One region of the Paraburkholderia sp. 22098 genome, then DNA from elsewhere that is predicted to be linked to it. Evidence: riboswitches for the same ligand, from Rfam matches in the RefSeq annotation. Region 1 holds a riboswitch; each other region holds the start of a gene.
The links. Region 1 has a riboswitch for cobalamin ahead of cobW (cobalamin biosynthesis protein CobW). Riboswitches for the same ligand answer to the same signal wherever they lie in the genome.
Positions count from the first base shown of each region.

Region 2: linked by a shared signal. The riboswitch ahead of ACTJLB_RS15910 (CbtB domain-containing protein) and the one ahead of cobW (cobalamin biosynthesis protein CobW) in region 1 are both predicted to bind cobalamin.
Region 3: linked by a shared signal. The riboswitch ahead of ACTJLB_RS11660 (TonB-dependent receptor domain-containing protein) and the one ahead of cobW (cobalamin biosynthesis protein CobW) in region 1 are both predicted to bind cobalamin.
Region 4: linked by a shared signal. The riboswitch ahead of ACTJLB_RS17835 (precorrin-3B synthase) and the one ahead of cobW (cobalamin biosynthesis protein CobW) in region 1 are both predicted to bind cobalamin.

Region 1 is NZ_JBQEPV010000011.1:5,782-9,979, reverse strand. It holds gene ACTJLB_RS22550 (cobalamin biosynthesis protein) at 1-121, opposite strand, end outside; gene cobA (uroporphyrinogen-III C-methyltransferase) at 118-885, opposite strand; cobalamin riboswitch at 1,116-1,360, opposite strand; cobalamin riboswitch at 1,430-1,710, shown strand; gene cobW (cobalamin biosynthesis protein CobW) at 1,868-2,971, shown strand; gene cobN (cobaltochelatase subunit CobN) at 2,978-4,198, shown strand, end outside.
Region 2 is NZ_JBQEPV010000006.1:434,162-438,359, reverse strand. It holds gene ACTJLB_RS15920 (2OG-Fe(II) oxygenase) at 176-1,003, shown strand; gene ACTJLB_RS15915 (CbtA family protein) at 1,155-1,949, opposite strand; gene ACTJLB_RS15910 (CbtB domain-containing protein) at 1,961-2,182, opposite strand; adenosylcobalamin (AdoCbl) riboswitch at 2,234-2,320, opposite strand; gene ACTJLB_RS15905 (histidine phosphatase family protein) at 2,399-2,989, shown strand; gene ACTJLB_RS15900 (ATPase domain-containing protein) at 3,184-4,198, shown strand, end outside.
Region 3 is NZ_JBQEPV010000004.1:539,382-543,579, reverse strand. It holds gene ACTJLB_RS11685 (SIMPL domain-containing protein) at 1-188, opposite strand, end outside; gene ACTJLB_RS11680 (EVE domain-containing protein) at 392-850, opposite strand; RNA gene ssrS (6S RNA) at 933-1,114, opposite strand; gene ACTJLB_RS11670 (cell division protein ZapA) at 1,277-1,591, opposite strand; gene ACTJLB_RS11665 (ATPase) at 1,588-1,944, opposite strand; cobalamin riboswitch at 2,162-2,442, shown strand; gene ACTJLB_RS11660 (TonB-dependent receptor domain-containing protein) at 2,535-4,198, shown strand, end outside.
Region 4 is NZ_JBQEPV010000008.1:9,708-13,905, reverse strand. It holds gene ACTJLB_RS17845 (precorrin-2 C(20)-methyltransferase) at 1-3, opposite strand, end outside; gene ACTJLB_RS17840 (precorrin-8X methylmutase) at 4-630, opposite strand; gene ACTJLB_RS17835 (precorrin-3B synthase) at 640-2,208, opposite strand; cobalamin riboswitch at 2,292-2,477, opposite strand; gene cbiE (precorrin-6y C5,15-methyltransferase (decarboxylating) subunit CbiE) at 2,563-3,822, shown strand; gene ACTJLB_RS17825 (cobalt-precorrin-5B (C(1))-methyltransferase) at 3,828-4,198, shown strand, end outside.

The DNA.
Region 1 (4,198 bases):
TAGAGGCTACCGTTGCAATCTGTTCGAACGTGTGCGAACCGAGCGCGGCGCGCACCGCCGTTTCGATCTCGTCCGCCGATGTATGCAGGCGGCAACCGATGCCCACGCTAAGCGTTTTCATTTCGCGTCCGGCGAAGATGCCGCATCTGATGAGCTTGCCGCGGCGGCACGCGCGAGCGCGAGCGACGCCACGCCGCCTATCACCACGATCGCAGGCGAGCCGAGTCCCGCGCGCGCGACGGCATCGGCGAATTCGCCAAGCCTCGAAAGCGCATGGCGTTGCTCGGGACGCGTAGCCGATTCGATCGCCGCACACGGCGTGTCGGCGCGCATGCCGGCTGCGAGCAATGCGCTGACGATATCGTTCAGCCGCCGCATGCCCATGTAGATGACGAGGGTCATGTGAGTGGCGGCGAGCGCCCCCCAATCCGGCTCGCTGCTGCCCGCGCCGTGGCCGGTCACGAATATCACGCCTTGCGCGTGATCGCGGTGTGTAACCGGAATGCCGATAGCTGCGGGCGCCGCGATTCCGGCTGTGATCCCGCTGACGATCTCTACCTCGATTCCGGCCGCATGCAGCGCCTGCTGCTCTTCGCCGCCTCTGCCGAATACGAACGGATCGCCGCCCTTGAGTCGCGCGACGCTGCGCCCAGCATGCAGATGCTCGAGCATTTGCGCGACGATGCCTTCTTGCGGCGTCGACGGATGACCGCCGCGTTTGCCGACGTAAACAATGGACGCGTCGGCGCGCGCAAATTGCAGCACGTCAGGATTCACGAGATCGTCGACGAGTATCACGTCGGCTTGTGCGAGGGCGCGCGTTGCCTTCAACGTCATCAGTTCGACGTCGCCGGGCCCTGCGCCGATCAGCCACGCGCGTGTCATCGCGCCTCGCTAACCGTGCACGGCAACGACGTTGCGCGCCCCGCCGGCATGCGCCATGCAGTGCGGCGCGCGAACGGGCCCAGGTGATTGGAGATCGAAGTCATTCAAGCGGTGTCTTCACGCACGACGGCACGCGCGGGTGCGAACCCGGCTGCCTCGCCGTGCTTCAGCGCCTTCACATCCGTCCCTCGCGGATTCCGGCTGCCGGCGGCGTGACGTCGAGAAACGCACGGCCGCCTCCGCATCTGGCCGGTATCCGGGCTGGCGGCCTCACGCGCTTTGCCTTCCCGCCCGCATTCGTTCGAATGTATCGGACAGTGGCATCGAAAACGCATGCGCGGCGCAGCATGAACATTGCACCGCAGGTCGCTTACCGTTGCGGGGACAGCACAGGTTGAGCGCGGGAGCGCTGCCTGTTTCCCGTTTAACTGCACACGCGAATGCATGTGCGGGCACCAAACGCGCGCATACGATAGCACACGAGAAGCCCGTGCGATAAGCGCGCCGGGCCCGCGTTTCCTTGACGGCGCCAGACGGTCGGCCTAAACTCGCACGCACTTCTGGTGCTCGTGTGCGCGCTCGTGCGCATGCAGTTAAACGGGAAACAGGGCGCCCGCCTGTCACGGTTTGGGTCAACCTGTGCTGCCCCCGCAACGGTAAGCGAAAAGTGACGTCACGGCGGTTTGCGTGGTGTCGCAGTGCCGGCTTCGGTGTCCACGCGCAAGGCCGCGTGGGCATATCACCACTGGGCGAGAAATCACTCGTCCGGGAAGGGGAAGCGGCGCTTTCGCCAGCCCGGATACCGGCCGGAACACGAAGGGCGAACGTCGCGGGGATGCGGCGCTGCGCTCATGCCCTCACACCCGTTTTCTGCGTTTTTCCTGTTGTAGCAAGGCCGTCGTTCATGCCCGAGGCACGCGCTGGACCTCATGCGTGCGGACTACGCCGGCCGGCGCCTGCAACTACTGGGATGGACCTCACGATGCAAACTCAAATGCGCAAGATCCCCGTCACCATCGTCACGGGCTTTCTCGGCAGCGGCAAGACCACTCTGTTGCGGCACATTCTTCAGCACGCAGGCGGCAAGCGCATCGCGGTGATCGTCAACGAGTTCGGCGAACTCGGTATCGACGGCGAAATCCTGAAGGGTTGCGGCATCGGTTGCGACGAGAACGGTGTCGAAACGGAAGGGCAATTGTATGAACTCGCGAACGGGTGCCTCTGCTGCACCGTGCAGGAGGAGTTTTTTCCGGTGATGGAAAAGCTCGTCGAGCGCCGTGAGCAGATCGACCACGTGCTGATCGAGACATCGGGTCTCGCGTTGCCGAAGCCTCTCGTACAGGCGTTCAACTGGCCGCAGATCAAAAACAGTTTCACCGTCGATGCGGTGATTACCGTGGTCGACGGCCCCGCTGCCGCGAGCGGCCAGTTCGCGGAAAACCCGCTCGCTGTCGACGCGCAGCGCAAAGCCGATCCGAATCTGGATCATGAATCGCCGCTGCACGAATTGTTCGAAGATCAGTTGGCTTCAGCCGATCTGGTGATTCTGAACAAAACAGATCTGCTCGATGAGGCTCGTCAGAACGCGGTCGAAGCCGTGATCCGCGAGGAGATTCCGCCGCAAGTGAAGGTCGTGCGCGCGCACATGGGGCAGCTCGATCTGCACACGCTGTTCGGGCTCGAAGCCGCATCGGAAGAAACGATTCACTTGCGCCACGACCATCACGGCTCGGCGGACGATGCGGATCATCACCACGATGAATTCGATTCGGTAGTGGTGCATGCAAACGTGCTGTCGCGTGACGCGGTAATCGCCGCACTGCAAGCGCTTGTTCAGAGCAACACGATCTACCGTGTAAAGGGTTTCGCGGCGTTGCCGGGCGCTGCAATGCGTCTCGTGATTCAGGGCGTGGGCCGGCGCTTCGACAGCTATTTCGATCGGCGCTGGCAACCCGGCGAGGCGGGCGAAAGCCGCTTCGTGCTGATCGGTGAAGACCTCGATCAAGCCGCGCTGCAGCGCGCGTTCGACGCGGCGCTGGGCGTGTCGAACGCCCAGGTGCCGGGCGTCGCAGCGCAACAGGCGTAAGCGCACATGCATCTGCTGCGCACCACGCCGGGCGGTTTCGTCGACGATACGCAAGGCGTGATCCGTATCGATCAGCGGCCTGCGGATATCGTCGTGCTCAGTTCTGCGGACACCACGTTGTCGCTGCTGGCAAGCGTGTTTCCTCGTCTCGGCGACGGCTTTCCGAGCGTGCGCCTCGCGAACGTGACGTATCTGCGGCAACCGGCGTCGGTGGATTTCTACGTCGAAGATGTGCTGCAACACGCGCGCGTCGTCGTAGTCGATCATCTTGGCGGCGAAGCGTATTGGCCGTACGGTATCGAACAGGTCGTCGCGCTAGCGGAGCGCAAACAGCAAACGCTCGCGATGTTTTCGGGCGATCTGCAGGAAGATCCCAATCTGCTTGCGCGCAGCACCGCGGACGCGGATCTGTGCCATCAGTTGTGGCGTTATTTGCGGGAAGGCGGTCCCCAGAATGCGGAGGCGTTTCTGCGCTGCATCGCGTATCGCGCGCTCGGTTGGGGACACGAGCCTGGGCCGCCCCGCGCGTTGCCGGCCGCGTCGCTTTACCATCCACAACGCGACACGCCGACAATCGCCGACTGGCAAGCGCGCTGGCGGCACGATGCGCCCGTCGCGGCGATACTGTTCTACAAGGCGCATCTTCAGGCGGCCAACACAGCGGTGTTCGACGCGCTGATCGAAGCGCTCGACGCACAAGGCGTGAACCCGCTGCCAATCGCGATTACGTCGTTGAAAGACGCGATGAGTCGCGAAGTCGTACAGTCGTTGTGCGCGCAACATAACGCGGCGCTCGTACTCAACACGACTGCGTTCGCCGCGTCCGCGATCGATGATCCCGAACCGCTCGCGCTCGCCGGCGACGCGCCTGTGCTTCAGGTGATTCTGAGCGGCGGCAACCGCGAGGACTGGCTCAAGGACAATCAGGGCCTGAATTCGCGCGACATCGCCATGCATATCGCGCTGCCCGAAGTGGACGGGCGCATCATCACGCGCGCGATCAGTTTCAAGGGACTCGCGTATCGCTGTCCGCATACGGAAGTCGACGTGGTGCGTTATCAGCCCGATCACGAACGCGTGAATTTTATTGCCGGGTTGAGCCGCCGCTGGTGCCGCCTGCGCTCGCTCGACAACGCGGACAAGAAACTCGCGCTGATTCTCGCCAACTATCCGATGAGCGAGGGTCGCATTGGGAATGGCGTCGGACTGGATACGCCGGCGTCGGTG
Region 2 (4,198 bases), on a different contig from region 1:
TATCGTTGGGCGGCGTCACTTTTTCCTGCTCGCAACTCACCGTTTTGCCGGACACATCGCCGGTTGATCCGTGCGCCTTCAACCTAGGGGAATTGCAGCGCAAGAGTCGGAGTGCGCGGCCTGAAAGACGCGCTTACACTCAATCATCGTTCGAAAATCGCTGAGGGAGACTCTGATGAATACGGTGGCGAAAAATGTCCGCGCCCAATCGCCGGAACAGGATCGAAAAACTGAATCGAAGCCGTTGCAGAGCCGCAATCATGCAAGTTCACTGACGGCGCGCATCGAGACGACTGATTGGTTTCACGTCGAAGAAGAACTGAACGGCTATGGCTGCGCGATGCTGCACGGGCTGCTTGACGCGCGCGAATGCGATGCCCTCACTGCGCTGTATCCCCGAGAGGACTTGTACCGCAGTCGCGTAGTGATGGCGCGGCATGGCTTCGGCCGTGGCGAATACAAGTATTTCTCGTATCCGTTGCCGCCGCTGATCGCACAGTTGCGCCGCGAGTTGTATCCGCATCTCGTGCCGGTGGCGAATCGTTGGAACGAGGTGATGGACATCGGCATCCGCTATCCGGGCGCACACACCGAGTTTATCGAACGCTGCCACGCTGCGGGCCAGACGCGCCCGACACCCCTAATGCTGCAGTACATGACCGACGACTATAACTGTCTGCATCAGGATCTTTACGGCGAGCACGTGTTTCCGCTACAGGTTGCAATTCTGCTGTCGGAACCCGGCGAGGATTTCACCGGCGGCGAATTCGTGATGACCGAGCAGCGTCCGCGAATGCAGTCACGCGCGGAAGTCGTGCCGCTGCGCAAGGGAGATGCCGTGGTGTTCGCGGTTCATCATCGGCCGGTGCAAGGCACGCGTGGTGTATATCGCGTGAATTTGCGGCACGGAGTGAGCCGTTTGAGATCGGGACAGAGGCATACGTTGGGAGTTATTTTTCATGATGCGATGGCGTCGTCGTCCGATGGCGTGGTCAATATGTAGTTGTTGAGCGTGCTCGCGATTGGCGGCGGTGACAGGGCCAAAAAATCACACCCGACAATTCCCAGCCCGTGTCATACCACCGCGCGCGCTCAACACCCACAGCCTTAACCACTCACGCAGCCAGCCGCTCAGCGCAAGCCGCCAGAAGACCTCAAGCCGACCGGGTCGCTGTGCGATTCCCGACACGCATGAACGCACTCCGCTCGACGATCGCGCCGAACAGCAGCCCGATCGTCGCCCACATGATCGCCTGCATGCCGAGTGCAGCCACACGGAATTTCCACAGCAGCGCCGCGGGAAAACCGGCCGGCGTTTCGTCGATCACGGGCATCGACATCTGCACCGCGGCAATGATGGCGATGAACACAAGTCCGGCCACGATCGAGCCGTTCCATGCGCCAAGTTTCATTGCCGCGCGGCGCCGGACCTTCAGCGAAAAAACCATCGCGGTCAGCGAGATGGCGATCATCAGAAAAAACAGGCCTGTGCGCGTTCCGATTGTCTCCGGGTCGCCGACCGCTGGCGGGTTCGCCGGATACTTGATGTTGGGAACGATCACCAGTGCGACGAAAGCGCCGAGGGCAAGCCACGCCGACAACGCACGCGCGCTCATCGCCCCCACTCGTCCGTACGCATAGGCAAACACCAGAGAGAACAGTCCGCCGAATGCCGCGCCGTAGGTCACTACGCCGGTCAGCAATCCCAATCCGGCTTGCGTATCGCGACTGACCAACTCCTGCTCATGCGCTTGCTCGTGCGCGTCCGCACCCGCAGCCGCACCGGCGTGCTCATGCTCATGCATTGCGCCGGCTCCGTCCCCGGCATTCTCTTCGAAGGCTATCGCCTGATTGACCTGCGGCTCGCCCGCCACTCGCGCAAACGCGAACGTGAGCAGCCCCGCGGCGATGCCTGCAAGCATCCCGCGCAACAACAACTTACCGACCATGTTCTGCTCCGTTAGTGGCAGGGAAAGCCGAGCAGATGGCGGCCGTCGTGCACGAACTCATGCACGTACATGCCAGGCACTAAAGACGTGGCGCCCTGTTCCGCACCGACGAAATACAGCGCGAGCAGCAGCAGCAATCCTCCGAACACGGCCCAAGGCAGCAGTTCACGCAACGGAATCGGCGTGGGCTGAATGGCGGGCTGGCCGGCGGAATCGAAAACAGCTTCAGTCATGATGGACATCTCCTGGGGTAGCGCGCCCCGTAGTCGATTGCAGAGGAATGATGCGAAGCTCAGGTCTGGCTTTCGGCTTGTGATGCCGATTACAGTGGCGCGACCGCGCCGGGCTTTCACCGGCTTCCGCGCTTCGCAGTGCGGCTATTCTACGCGCTAAACTTCCGCGCCAGCTATCACACAGCGACACGAGCGCATATTGACGGGAACTCAAAAATGAACCTGCGGCTGTTACTGGTCAGCCATGCGCCAACCGCGGCCATGCGCGCGGGCCGCTTTCCCGCCGACGATCCGCTCGACGCTCGCGGCCTCGGCGAGGCGCAAGCAGCGCGAGTGCGCCTGTCGTTTGCCGACAATGCAAGCGCATTCGTCAGCCCCGCCGCCTGCGCGCGCGAAACGGCCTTGGCGCTCGGCCTCGCTGCGAAGGTGGACACCGCGCTTTCGGATGTCGACTACGGCACGTGGCGCGGCCAACGCCTCAACGATCTTGCCGCGCACGCGCCAGACGCACTGGCAGCCTGGACGCACGACCCCGACGCCGCCCCTCACGGCGGCGAATCGTTCAGCCAGGTGGTGAAGCGGATCGGCGAATGGCTCGACGCAATAGACGTCGCGCCGGATGGCGCGTCGCACGCCGTCCACGATGTGGTCGCCGTGACGCATGCGCCGCTGGTCCGCGCGGCGATCGTCCATGTGTTGGGCACATCGCCAGCGGTGTTTTCGTGCATTGAAATCCCACCGCTCGCGGTCGTCGAACTGCAGCGCTCGCAACGACGGGGCTGGACATGGCGGCCGACGTCGTCGTGACCTTGCCGGAACAACCAAGGCTTATTCGTCCGATACCGACAGCCGCGCCGCCCACACGAACTGACACGGCGCTGATCACGCTTTCCGCCGCCGCACACGCGCCAACCACGGTCTTTTCGCAATAGGCATGCAACTTGCATTCTGGCGATACCGGCTGACGGACCAGGCCAATTATTCGATGCTATAACCACGCTATGTCAAAAGACGCTGCCACTCACAAGCCTACCCGCCTTTGCTCAGGAATCGAGGGAATCGATAACATCCTGGGAGGCGGCCTCACCCCACACCGCATGTACCTGGTGGAGGGCGCGCCGGGAACGGGTAAAACCACCCTGGCGTTGCAATTTTTACTTCAGGGCGCTGAGGAAGGCCAGGCAGGTCTGTACATTACGCTCTCCGAGACTCGTTCGGAGCTCATCTCGGTAGCTGACAGCCACGGCTGGGATTTGAGCCAGTTCCATATCCTGGAACTGGTCTCCGACGAAGGTCTGGATCCGCAATTCGAGCAGACGGTGCTGCATCCGGCTGAGGTCGAACTCGGCGAAACGGTGCGAAACGTCATCCAGCAGGTCGACGAGATCAAGCCTGTGCGGATCGTGCTCGACAGTCTGTCCGAGTTGCGCCTGCTTTCGCAGAACGCACTGCGCTACCGGCGGCAAATCCTCGCGTTGAAACGCTATTTCGCCACGCGCGCATGCACGGTCTTGCTGCTCGACGACAATACGTCCGACCCGGGCGACGTGCAATTGCACAGCATCGCTCACGGCGTGATCGCGCTCGACAACGTCGTGCACGACTACGGCGGCAATCGCCGGCGCTTGCGCATTGCCAAGATGCGCGGCATCAAGTTCCGCGAGGGATACCACGACTTCACGCTCGACACCGGCGGCATCCATGTCTATCCGCGCCTCGTCGCGGCCGAACATCACGCCAAATTCGATACACATGTGGTGAGCACGGGCACTGGAGGCCTCGACGCGCTGCTGGGCGGCGGACTGATACCCGGCACCAACGCGCTCCTGATCGGCCCTTCGGGTGTCGGCAAGACCACCACCGTGGTTTCGTGCCTGATTGCGGCTCTCGAACGTGGCGAACGCTGTGTCTACTATGTCTTCGACGAAACGCTGGTCACCCTTGTCGCGCGTTGCGCGACGGTCGGCATGAATCTGCAGCCCTATGTGGACAACGGACTATTGACGCTGCGTCAGA
Region 3 (4,198 bases), on a different contig from region 1:
TCGTAAAAGAGCGTGATTTCGACGACGTCTTGAGGCACTTCCGCGCTGGCCTGCGCGTTGAGCGACAGCACGCCGGCCGGTTGATAGGGCGCGACGCTCTGCGCGCGTGCCATAGCGGGCGTGAGCACGAGGGCTGCAGGCGCGGCGCAGACGAGCGCGAAAGCGAGTGCACGTGCGGTGTTTTTCATCTGTGTGGAACTCCTTGCTTGAACAGGATTGCGCACGATCCGGCAGGCGCGATGCAACGGCACGGCGCTGTGTGCGCCGTTGGTAGTCCGTTTGCAAGTGCGTTAGGCGCTTGTAACCTGAGCTTGGTTCCCCAATTTCACGGTGCGATGAGCAGCGGTGAGCGACATCGTTCGTGGCGCCGTTGCAGCAAGCATCGGCGAACTCAGGCGAGTCGCTTCGTGATGAAGCGCCACTCGGCTTCGGTGACCGGCGTGATGGACAGACGGTTGCCTCTCGCCAGCACGCGCATGTCTTTCAGCTCGTCGTGCTCGCGCAATGCGGCGAGCGGAATCAACGGAATCTTCTTCTTGAAGACCACGTCGACGAGCAGCCAGCGCGGCGCTTCCTGCGACGACTTAGGATCGTAGTAAGGACTCTTCTTGTCGAACTGAGTCGGGTCCGGGTAAGCGGTAGACGCTACCTCGGCGATCCCGGCGATGCCAGGCTCGGGACAACTCGAGTGATAGAACAGCACGCCGTCGCCGACCAGCATCGCGTCGCGCATGAAGTTGCGCGCCTGATAGTTGCGCACGCCGGTCCACGGCAACGTACGGTGCGGTGCGTTGGCAAGATGGTCGATGCTTGCTTCGTCCGGTTCGGACTTCATTAGCCAGTAGCGCATGAATCGAAAGGAACGTTAAGGTTGGAAAAGCCGGAGCCCAAACAAAAACGGCACCGGACAGTAGTCCGATGCCGTTCCAAATAAGGTCCCCGCCTTGGCCGCTAGGCCGGCATCCTGAACCGGGGGTTCAGAATTGGTCGCAGTTAGCAGCACTTCGGGTACATCAGACAGAGTGACGCGCACGCCCGTGCTACAAATTTCCGCAACCGTGCACATGGCATTGGTTCAAGGAATATATGACCTTGGCGAACCAGGCAGGGAAGCTAAACCGATGAAGCTAAAACCATTCAGGTGAAACGTTTGCCGAGTGTGCTCGTGCATGCTCTCACGCGCTTTGCTCAGCTGCTACGTGTGCCACCTGGTTGAATCTGCAGCCGACCCGAAGACCGGCCACTTCTACTTCCAGACACGTTGCAAACCTGCTGCTTACTGCATGGTGTACTGCTCGATCACAGTACCCAGTTGTTCGTTCATTTGATGCATTGTACGCCTGATTTCTTCAGCGGGAAATGCTTCTCCGTGACGCACGCTCGATTGCAGCTTAAGCAGTTCCGATGCCAGCGACAGCGCGGCCATGACAGCAATACGATCCGTGCCGCGCACGTTGCTGTTGTTGCGGATCTTCGACATTTCGGCGTCGACTCGTGCGACTGCTTCAAGCAGCGCGCCTTCCGTTTCCGGCGAGCAGGCGAGACGATAGGGCACGCCGAGAATCGATACTTCGATCTGCTTGGTGGTCATGCATTTTCTCCATGGCGAGTGGCGTCGCTCTCCGCTTCGACTTCATGCTGAGCGGGCTCGAGCAGATCGAGCTGGTTGTCCGGCTCGTTGTGCCCGCGAGCGCGCGGCAATTTTTCGAGGATCGCATTGAGCCGCACTTGAGCGTCGTCGATCTTGGCCGACAGCGCGTCGCGCTCCGCTTGCAGTGCATCGCGTTCCTCGCGAACCATGGCAAGTTCCGTGCGCGTGGCTTCTGCCTCGGCGCGCGACTGGGCGAGCTGCTCTTCAAGCGCAACTCGCGCTTCGTTGTGGCGCTGGCTGATCGCTATCAGCTTGCCGATATTCTGTGAGAGTGTTTCGAGTTCGGTGAGCATGTGCTGCGTCCTCTAAAGACCTCGCATTTTAGCGCGGAATGCCGCACGTTCCGACATTTGTCTCGTTTCGAGACGTAACAACACCGCTTTATGCAGGCTTTTTTCGACTGAAGATGAAAAAGTACTCGTGTGTCACAGATCGCGTCGGACAATACTCTGCTCCTGTCCGAATGATCGCTGTCGTGACCCGCATTCTTGACTGGCCCCGAGGCCGCTCATACACTGGCCGCACTCTGGTGCCCGCGCGCGCAATTCATTGCGCGTGCAGTTAAACGGGAAGCAGGGCGCGCCGTTCACCTGAACGCGCGAACCTGCGCTGCCCCCGCAACGGTAAGCGACCGCATTCGCTTTGCACTTCGTGCTTTGCAGTTCGCGTTTGCAGTTCGATCCCCATCGCGTGTTCCAGTTCAACATGCGAGTGTGCCACTGCGCGTCACGCGTGGGAAGGCGGGATCGAGCGTCGTCAGCCCGGATACCGGCCAGAGGGAGAGGCGCGCGCCCGCGAAATGAAGTCAAAAGCGCTCGCGCCTCGTTACGCGACGGCCTGCGGGGAAGCGGGCCGCGCACGCCATCCACGGGAAACTTCACTCATGCTGTCCCCTATCGCCCGCGCGGCGCTGCTCGCGTTTGCAGGGCTGCCGCAGCTCGCGCATGCGCAAGCCGCCGACAGTTCGCCTGCGCCGTCGGTTGCAGTCGCACCGGTCGCTACGAGCGCTGTATCCGTCGCCATCGCCGAATCATCACCTGCTGTTTTGTCGCCCGTCGTCGTCACCGCCGAGCGCGGACCTCAAGCGCTCGCCGACACGATTCCGCAAACGTCGCTATTCGATCAGCAGGACATTGCCGATACCACCGCAACCGATCTGCCGGGTCTGCTGCAACTCGCGCCCGGCGCGCAGATCTCGCGCACAGGTGGCCCCGGTTCGACAGCAAGCCTGTATCTGCGCGGCGCGTCGTCGACGCAATCGCTGATTCTCATCGACGGTGTGCGCGTCGATTCCGTGAGTCTCGGCACCGCGCAAATCGCGCAGATTCCGCTCGATCAGGTCGACCACGTCGAAGTAGTGAACGGCAACGTGTCGGCCTTGTATGGCTCGGGCGCGATCGGAGGCGTGGTCCAGGTGTTCACGAAAGACGGCGGCAATCATCCGCCGCGTTTCAATTTTTCCGTGGGCTACGGCAGCTACCACACGCAGACACAACAGGTAGGCGCGAACGGCGCGTTGGATATGGACGGCCGCACGACCTTCAACATCTCGCTCGCGCGTTCGAAGGACGACGGTTTTTCCGCGCTCAATCCTCGTGAGGCGCCGAATGCGAACCCCAATGCGAACGGCTATCTGAACGAGAGCATCTCCGCTTCGCTGCGCCATAAGTTCACCGACAACTGGGACGCGGGCGTCCGCTATCTGCAGTCGAACGGCAACAACAGCTACGACAATGCGTACGGCGAGCCGACCGATCTGAACAATCTGTACACGAAAGTGCGTCAGTTGTCCGCCTTCGCTAACGGCAAGCTAACCGACTGGTGGACCACGCACTTCATCGTTGCGCAAGGCGACGACCGCAGCGTGTCGAACACCAACGGTCTGTATAACGGCCGCTTCGACACCGACAATCGACAGTACACCTGGCAAAACGATTTCGCGCTGGCCGCGCAGCAGAAACTGCAGGTCGGCTACGAGCATCTGGACCAGAGTCTCGACTCCGATACGTTTGCCGCGCCCACTCGTCATGTCGACTCGGGCTTCGCCGGTTATACGGCACGCTTCGGGCGCAACCAGATACAGGCTAACCTGCGGCGCGACCAGTACTCCGATTTCGGCGGAGCGAACAGTTACTATCTCGGCTATGGCTTCGACATCACGTCGCGCTGGAAGCTAAGCGCAAGCTATTCCAGTTCGTTTCGCGCGCCGAGCTTCGACGATCTGTACTATCCGCTGAGCGGGAATCCGTCCATCCAGCCGGAGCGCAGTCATTCGATCGAAGCAGCGTTGCAGTACGCATCCAATGCGCTCGGTGTGATGCGTTTGAGTGCTTTCCAGACGCGTTATTCGAATCTGATCGACTATGAGCAGGTGACGCCGGGGATCTATCTGGCCGAAAACGTGGGCCATGCAAAAGTGCAAGGACTCGAAGGATCGTGGAGCGGCCATGTAGGTAAGACCGACGTGCGCGCGTCGGTGACGCTGCAAAACCCGGTCGACCTCGACAATGATACCGACCTCGTGCGGCGAGCGCGGCGTTTCGCGTC
Region 4 (4,198 bases), on a different contig from region 1:
CATTTATTCGATCTCCGTTGCGAGCGCGTTGACAGCGGCCGCAGCCATCGCGCTGCCGCCGCGCCGGCCATGCACGACGACATACGGCACGCCACGGCTATTCTCTGCGAGCATCGCTTTCGATTCCGCCGCGCCGACAAAGCCGACCGGAAAGCCCAGAATCAGCGCGGGCTTCGGCGCACCGGCGTCGAGCATATCGAGCAGATGGAAGAGGGCAGTCGGCGCATTGCCGATCACGACGACGCTGCCGCCCAGATGCGGGCGCCACAATTCGAGCGCGGCGGCGGAACGCGTATTGCCGAGTTCGCGGGCGAGTGCAGGCACTCGTTCATGGGTGAGCGTGCAGATCACGTCGTTGTTCACCGGCAACCGCGCGCGCGTGATGCCTTGCGCCACCATGCCGGCGTCGCAGAGAATCGGCGCGCCTTGCGCGAGCGCCGTGCGGCCTGCTGTGCCGGCATGTTCGGAGAACGCGAGATCGTCGATCACATCGACCATCCCGCACGCGTGGATCACGCGCACCGCGAGTTTTTCGAGGTCGGCAGGAATGCGCGACAGGTCGGCTTCGGCGCGGATCGTCGCGAAAGACTGGCGATAGATCTCCTGACCGTCGCGAATGTAATCAAGCATCGGTGTCACTCATGTGTCGCTTCGAACAAGGCGCGCGATCGTGTCGGCGGCCTGTTCGACTGTCAGTTGGCGCGCGACGCATCGACCGAAGCCGGGGCCCTGGTCGCGTCGAAAAAGGTCGTACATGCCGGGCGCCGCGGCGAGCATCGTAAACGGCGCGCAATGCGCGGCAGCACATGAGCGCGGGCATCCGCTCAAATGCACGTCGACGCCGGCGGGCAGGCGCTTCGCGAGATCCAATGCGTCGGCTTTGGTATCCGCGAGGCTTTTCGCGCAGCCAGTGGAACCGGCGCACGCGATCAGGTGTGTGATGGCTTCGGCGCAATCGCATGCGAGGCCCAGCGCGTTCAGCGCGGCAAGCACAACGGGCACTGAGAGCGTCCGGATATCGGGCAGCAGCACGCTTTGCCACGGCGTGATGCGCAGCGTGCCGTCGCCATGTTGTTGCGCGAGCGCGGCGAGGCCGTGCAGCGTGGTCGCATCGATACGGCCGAGCGGCGGTTGACCGCCGGCATGCCATGTATCCGCGGCGCGTTGCGCATGTGCGCCGAGGCGCAGCGAGGCATCGGCAGTGGTGCTGCGACGCCAGCCGGCGAGCGTCGCGTCGCGTGTCAATGGAAAATCCATGTAGGTTTGCGCCTGCTGCAATATTGCGTCCGCCGAATGCGTGTCGAGCAGATGACGCATACGCGTGGCGTCGGCAGCGGCAAGATCTAGAAACGTATGCAGCAGCGCGCGCACGAGCGCCGGAACTTGCGACGGCAGCACCGAGGCCAGCGCGCCTGTCGCATCCGCATGCGATCTTTCGGACGAGTTCGCAGCGTTGCCTGATGACGATGGTGACTTCCCGCCGATGTGCGTGTTTGCGCTCGCGTTTGCATCCACGGTCGGGCAGCCTGCGAGCCCGAACACGAAGCGCGCCGCACCGGCCGAATCTTGTGCTGCCGCGAGCCACACGTCATGCGGGTGGTCCACTCTCGCGAGCCGCTCGCCGCCGTCGAGCAACAACGCGAATTTCGGCGATAGCGCCGCAAAACGCGGTTCACTTTGCAATAGCGTGAGAAGGGCGGTGCACAGAGGTCTGGTGTCGAACAGTGCGCACGGGTCGCGTCCGGCAGCGGGGCTGATCATGACGTTGCGCACGTCGTCAGCGGCGGCGGCATCGAGGGCGTGCGCTTTTCGATCGTGACCGTGATCGCGATCGTGACGGTGATCGTCTTCGGCGGAATCGGTCGGCGCTCTATCGCCCATTCTTTCAGAGCCGCTTGCAGCGCCCGGTCCGAGCCCCGCATCAATCAGCTTGGCGACCAGCGCACCTTCATGTCCGGCCCGAACACCGCGCAATTGCAGATTCGCGCGATTCGTCAGTTCGATCACACCCGCCGTATGCTGCGCGCTCGCGTTGGCGATCGCCTCGGCCTGAGCCGCGCTCAATTCGCCGCCTGGCAGCTTGATCCGGCAAATCCCGCCGTCGCGCGCCGCCACGATCCGCAGCAGGCCCGGACACGCCGAGGGCCGCAGCGCAGATGCCGCGTCGGGCAAGACAGTGGAGGGCGAAGCTGGATTCAAGACGGACACCGGGTTAGCGTCGCGCGACGGCCCGAGCAAGCGGTCAAAACGGCATTGCTGCGGCATCGGTACACCCCGCCCGATGTTGGCTGGCACGAACAGTCTGGCCGGCAGGTCTCCTGGCTGGCAGGTCGTCGTCCGCCGCGGCCTTCCCGGTTTAACCAGTGGCGCCAAGCGCAGGCGGACTCGCTGCATACAGTTGCGGGGGCAGCCACAGCGGCAATCTTCCCGCTGTGTTCCCTGTTAGGCCCCGAAGGGCACCGGCGGCTGTATTATGCCTTTTTTCGGATAGCACAACGAGGCTGGACGCTTTGACCGGCGTGGCGCAGTGCATTGTTTGAGATACAAAATGAGGAAGGGTGCATGTCGGCGTGGCTGACGGTAGTGGGCATTGGCGACGACGGCTTCGCCGGTTTGGGGCGGCCCGCACGGCGTGCGTTGCTCGAGGCGTCGGTGATTTACGGCGGCGAACGTCATCTGTCGATGTTGCCCGCGCGGCTGGCCGCGCGGCGCGCCGAGTGGCCGCGCCCATTCGATCTCGCGCCGCTTCTGGCCGAGCGCGGCGGCCCCGTTTGCGTGCTGGCGAGCGGCGATCCGATGCTGTTCGGCGTCGGCGCGACGCTGGCTCGACAGTTGCCGCCCAGCGAACTGCGCGTGTTGCCCGCGCCGTCATCGTTATCGCTCGCGGCGGCGCGCCTCGGCTGGCCGTTGCAGGATGTGGCCACGGTGTCGGTGGTTGGGCGGCCGTTGCCCACGCTGAACGCTTATTTGCATGACCGCGCGCGCGTGTTCGTGCTCAGCGCGGACGGGCGCACACCCGCCGCGCTTGCCGACCTGCTGAGCGCGCGAGGTTTCGGCGCAACGCGGATGACCGTGTTCGAACACCTTGGCGGCGACGATGAGCGGCGCATCGACGGCCGTGCGGATCAATGGTCCCCGGGCGATGTCGCCGCGCTGAACCTGGTCGCGCTCGAATGCCGCGCCACCGAAGGCGCGCCGCGCCTGCCGCTCACCTGCGGCCTGCCCGACGACGCGTTCCGTCACGACGGCCAGCTCACCAAACGCGATGTGCGAGCGATCACGCTCGCGCGACTCGCACCGACGCCCGGCGAATTGTTGTGGGACGTGGGTGCGGGCAGCGGCTCGATCGGCATCGAGTGGATGCGCGCGCATCCGACTTGCCGGGCGATCGCCATCGAAGGGCACGCTGAGCGTCAGCGCTTCATCGAGCACAATCGCGATGCGTTGGGCGTGCCGGGCTTGCAACTCGTAGCGGCCCGCGCGCCGCAAGCGCTCGAAGGGTTGGCCGCGCCGCATGCGGTGTTTATCGGCGGCGGCGTGACGGTGCCCGGCGTGCTCGAAGCGTGCTGGGACAATTTGCGCGACGGCGGCCGGCTGGTCGCGAACGCGGTCACGCTGCAAGGCGAGGCGGCGCTCGCCGCATGGCGTGACAAACATGGCGGCACGCTCACGCGAATTGCGCTTGCGGACGCTCAGCCGCTCGGTGGCTTCGATACGTGGCGGCAAGCGCTGCCGATCACCTTGTACGATGTGGTGAAGCGTTGCGCTGCCGATGGTGTCCATAGTGTTGCCGATAACACCAACGCTGCTTCATCGGCGTGACGCTCATGCGCGACGAAACGCCTGAACAACCCGCACCGCTGCGCAGCGGCTACACGACCGGCAGTTGTGCAACCGCCACGTCGCTGGCGGCCGCGCGTCTGCTGCTCGCGGGTGTGGTCAGCGAGGTGGCCGAAATCGTGTTGCCCAAGGGCCAGCATGTGCCGATGCCGCTCGTCTTCTGCCGGTTGACCGATGACGGCGCCGAAGCGGGCACGATCAAGGATGCCGGCGACGATCCCGATGTCACGCACGGCGCCGTGGTGTTCGCGCGCGTGCGTCTGGTCCCTGAGCCAGGTGTGGTGTTCCGCGCCGGGCCGGGCGTGGGCACGGTGACGCGTGCGGGGTTGACGCTCGCCGTCGGCGAACCGGCGATCAA